2 regions of the Microbacterium sp. EB106-03-03-XG65 genome follow, and region 2 is predicted to be linked to the other one. Evidence: predicted binding sites of a transcription regulator. Region 2 holds the regulator's gene; the other holds the start of a gene.

Region 1 (2,469 bases), on a different contig from region 2:
GTGACGATCGATCCGCCGGGGTTGCTCGATGTGTGGGAGCCCGCCGTCGACGCCGACACCTGGCCCGGCTTCGTCGTCGCTCTCGACGGGCGGGTGCGTGCTTCTGCCGATCCGCTCGGTCGATCATGGGAGTGGCGCACGGCCGCGGCGCGGTGATCGACCTACTCTGATCTCATGCTGGGAGAGCTGACCGAGCGCGATCGCGCGATCCTCACGCTGGAGACCGCCTGGCCGCGGCACAGCGGCACCAAGGAAGAGGTCATCCGCGCGCAGTTGGGCATGAGCTCCGCACGGTACTACCAGCTGCTCGGCCGGCTGATCGATTCCGACGTCGCGCTCGAGTACGACCCGATGCTCGTGGGGCGGCTGCGCCGCATCCGCGATGCGCGCGCGATCCGCCGATCGACTCGCACGCCCGGTTTCGCCGGCTGACGACACCGCGCGAGCATCATGCGGCGCCACGGTCGGGCGTGGCGCGGATGCCCAGGCCCATGCCAGTAGCATCGAGGGGTGTCAAAGCCCATCCGAGACCGATTCGACGACGTGCCCCGTTCCTCCGGACGTGTGGGCGCGCACCGCGCCGAAGCCCCCGGGATGAACGGGTGGGTCGTGCTGCTCTGGTCGTTCGTCGCCGCCCTCGTGCTCGTGATCGCCGGGATCTTCGGGTCTCTCATCGTGATGGGACGCATCACGCCGTTCCCTGAGGCCATGCCGACCCTCACGCCGATTCCCGAGGAGACGGGCGTGGTCGACACCTCGTACTCGGTGATGATCCTCAACGCCACTGCCGACGAGGGCCTGGACGAGCAGATGCGAGAGGTGCTGATCACCAATGGCTGGCCCGCCGAGACGGTCTTCGCCAGCGACAGCACGAGCGAGGACTTCACGACCACCACCGTCTACTACGTCGCGGATGACGACGAACTCGCGGCGATCGGACTCGCGGGGCTCATCGGCGGCGCCGACGTGCAGCAGAGCGATTTCTACCTCGGCGAGACCGAAGAGGGGCAGAAGCAGCTCACGGTCGTCATCGGCCTCGACCGCGTCTCGGGCGCAGCGACCGATGTCGAGGAGACGCCCGCTCCGTAGTCCCTCCCGCAGCTTGCACTCGAAGGGGCCGAGTGCCAGAATGGCGTTAGCACTCTCTCACTCTGAGTGCTAAACCCAACGTCTACGTCCAGGAGGGACGACAAAACTCATGGCAAAGATCATCGCTTTCGATGAGGAGGCCCGCCGCGGCCTCGAGCGTGGCCTCAACATCCTCGCCGACGCTGTCAAGGTGACCCTCGGCCCGCGCGGCCGCAACGTCGTGCTCGAGAAGAAGTGGGGCGCCCCCACGATCACGAACGACGGTGTCTCCATCGCCAAGGAGATCGAGCTGGACGACCCGTACGAGAAGATCGGCGCGGAGCTCGTCAAGGAGGTCGCGAAGAAGACCGACGACGTCGCCGGTGACGGAACCACCACCGCCACGGTGCTCGCTCAGGCTCTGGTTCGCGAGGGCCTGCGCAACGTCGCAGCCGGCGCCGACCCGATCTCGCTCAAGCGCGGCATCGAGAAGGCCGTCGCGGCGATCACCGAGGAGCTGCTCGCCAGCGCCAAGGAGATCGACTCCAAGGAGCAGATCGCGGCGACCGCATCCATCTCCGCAGCTGACCCCGCGATCGGCGAGCTCATCGCCGAGGCGATCGACAAGGTCGGCAAGGAAGGCGTCGTCACGGTCGAGGAGTCGCAGACCTTCGGCACCGAGCTCGAGCTCACCGAGGGCATGCGCTTCGACAAGGGCTACCTGAACCCGTACTTCGTGACCGACCCGGAGCGCCAGGAAGCGGTCTTCGAAGACCCGTACATCCTCATCGCGAACCAGAAGGTCTCGAACATCAAGGACCTCCTGCCCATCGTCGACAAGGTGATCCAGGACGGCAAGGAGCTCGTCATCATCGCCGAGGACGTCGAGGGCGAGGCTCTCGCGACTCTCGTGCTCAACAAGCTCAAGGGCATCTTCAAGTCGGTCGCCGTCAAGGCTCCCGGCTTCGGCGACCGTCGCAAGGCGCAGCTGCAGGACATCGCGATCCTCACCGGTGGTCAGGTCATCACCGAAGAGGTCGGACTGAAGCTCGAGAACGCCACGCTCGACCTGCTGGGCCGTGCGCGCAAGGTCATCGTCACGAAGGACGAGACCACGATCGTCGAGGGTGCCGGTGAGGCAGACCAGATCGAGGGTCGCGTCACGCAGATCCGTCGCGAGATCGAGAACACCGACAGCGACTACGACCGCGAGAAGCTGCAGGAGCGCCTCGCCAAGCTCGCAGGTGGCGTCGCCGTCATCAAGGCGGGCGCGGCGACCGAGGTCGAGCTCAAGGAGCGCAAGCACCGCATCGAAGACGCCGTTCGCAACGCGAAGGCAGCCGTTGAAGAGGGCATCGTCCCCGGCGGTGGCGTCGCGCTGATCCAGTCGGGCACCAAGGC
Region 2 (2,469 bases):
TCAGCGCACGTGACGGTGTGTTCGCGAGCAGTGCCGCGACGATCGCACCGCCCGCTGATTCGCCCATCACGGTGATCTGCGCGGGGTCGCCCCCGAATGCGGCGATCTCGCGGTGGACCCAGGCAAGGCCTGCTGCCGCATCCTGCAGTCCGAGATTCCGGGGAGCGTCGTCCAGAACGGAGAAGCCCTCGCTTCCCAGGCGGTAGTTGAGCGAAGCGAAGACGATGCCGGCGCGGGCGAACGCCGCACCGTCGTACAGGGGGAGAGCGGCCGCGCCTCGCTCGAGCGCGCCGCCGTGGATCCAGAGGACGACCGGTGCGTTGCTCGCCTCTTCGGGCGCCCACACGTTCACGGTGAGGATCTCGTCGCCCGGGATCTCGACGGAGCCGAGCAGTTCACCGATCGCACCCGGGTACGGATGCTGAGGAGCCGTCGCTCCGAAAGACGTGGCATCGCGCACGCTGTCCCAGGGGGCCGGCGGACGCGGCGCTCGGAAGCGATTCGCCCCGAACGGAGCGGCGGCGTAGGGGATGCCGAGGTAGCGGTGGACACCGTCCGATGTCTCGCCGCGCACGATCCCGGCGGACACGGTGACCTGCGGCGCGACACTCATGGTGCCCATCGTAGGGCGATCAGCGCGACGCCCCCGCTGACCGGTAGAATTGGCACTCGAAGTCAGTGAGTGCCAAGAGGGAGGAGATGCGATGGTCAGCGAACGAGGCCTTCAGGTCCTCCGCGCGATCGTGCAGGACTACGTCGAGACGCATGAGCCCGTCGGCAGCAGATCGATCGTCGACCGCCACTCCTTCGGCGTGTCGGCAGCGACGATCCGCAACGACATGGCGCTGCTCGAAGACGAAGAGCTCATCGCGGCGCCGCACACCTCGTCCGGTCGCGTTCCCACAGACAAGGGCTATCGGGTCTTCGTCGACCACCTCGCCCAGCTGCGGCCTCTCTCGGGCGCACAGCGAACGGCCATCGAGTCGTTCCTCACCGATCCCGCCGATCTCGACGACCTCATGGCGCGCACCGTGCGGGTTCTCACTCAGCTCACCGGTCAGGTCGCTCTGGCTCAGTATCCGTCGTTCGCTCGGGCGAACCTCACCCACATCGAACTCGTCGCTCTCGCCCCGACGCGTCTGCTGATCGTCCTGGTCACCGACGCCGGAGGAGTGTCGCAGCGCATGGCGCCCCTGCCCGCTGTGGTCGATGAGGCCGATATGGCGGTGCTCCGCGCCCGACTGGCGGCGTTGATCACCGGGCGGGCGGTGAGCGATGCCGCCGACCGACTGAAATCGCTTCTCGCGGACGACGAGCATGCGGGCGACCAGGTGCTCCGTGCGCTGGCGACCATCATCATCGACGAGCTCGGCCAGTTCCGGCAGGAGCGTCTCGTGATGGCCGGTGCCGCGACGCTCGCCCGACGCGAGCAGGACTTCCGCGGCAGCATCCATCCGTTGCTCGAGGCGATCGAAGAGCAGGTGACCCTGTTGCGGCTGATGAGCGAGATGGAGACCGATTCTCACGGTCTCGCGGCGAGCATCGGCACGGAGAACGCATCGTTCGGGCTCGGCGAGGCATCGATCGTCGCGAGCAACTACGCCGCCCCGAGCGGCACTGCTCGAGTCGGAGTGATGGGGCCGACCCGCATGGACTATCCGAGCAACCTCGCGGCGGCGCGGGCTGTGGCCCGTTACCTCTCGCGGATGCTCGACGAAGACGAGGCCGCCCGCTGACGCGGGCGCCCTGACACAACACGCAGAAGGGCCATTGTGGCGGATCACTACGAGGTACTCGGCGTCTCGCGCGACGCTTCCACCGACGAGATCAAGAAGGCGTATCGACGTCTTGCACGTCAGCTCCACCCGGACGTGAACCCGGGTGAGGATGCTGCCGAGAAGTTCAAGCTCGTGACCCACGCCTACGACGTGCTCAGCGACGACGACTCGCGGCGCCGTTACGACATGGGCGGAGGCGATGGAGCCGCAGGCAACTTCGGCGGCTTCGGCGGTTTCGGCGACATCTTCGAGACGTTCTTCGGAGCGGCACAGGGCGGCGGGCGAGGGGCGCGACCGCGGTCTCGCCGCGAGCGCGGCCAGGATGCTCTGGTGCGAGTCACTCTCGACCTGGGCGATGTGGTGTTCGGAGCGCACCGCGACATCGAGGTCGACACGGCCGTACTCTGCGAGACGTGCAACGGGTCGTGCTGTCAGGAGGGCACATCGCCCGTCACGTGCGACATCTGCGGCGGCTCGGGTCACGTGCAGCGCCAGGTGCGCAGCCTGCTCGGCAACGTCGTGACCTCTCAGCCCTGCGGCACCTGCGAGGGATACGGCACGACGATCCCGTATCCCTGCGGCACATGCGGAGGACAGGGGCGTGTCCGTTCGCGCCGGACGGTGTCGCTCGACATCCCGGCCGGTGTCGAGACCGGCCTGCGTCTGCAGCTGCCCGGGTCGGGCGAGGTCG

Evidence for each region. Region 2 encodes HrcA, which represses chaperone genes, less so after heat shock. Its sites were predicted from a motif close to TTNGCACTCGNNNNNNNCGAGTGCNAA; they were not measured.
Region 1: a site for HrcA is predicted at 1,136-1,162, ahead of groL (chaperonin GroEL). Genes of this name have one in related genera too.

Annotation. Positions count from the first base shown of each region.
Region 1 is NZ_JBYTEB010000002.1:316,325-318,793, reverse strand. Features, by position in the region: gene AC3WS6_RS14860 (DUF2332 domain-containing protein) at 1-156, shown strand, start outside; gene AC3WS6_RS14855 (DUF3263 domain-containing protein) at 175-432, shown strand; gene AC3WS6_RS14850 (LytR C-terminal domain-containing protein) at 511-1,089, shown strand; gene groL (chaperonin GroEL) at 1,199-2,469, shown strand, end outside.
Region 2 is NZ_JBYTEB010000001.1:2,572,022-2,574,490, reverse strand. Features, by position in the region: gene AC3WS6_RS12180 (carboxylesterase/lipase family protein) at 1-613, opposite strand, end outside; gene hrcA (heat-inducible transcriptional repressor HrcA) at 705-1,736, shown strand; gene dnaJ (molecular chaperone DnaJ) at 1,773-2,469, shown strand, end outside.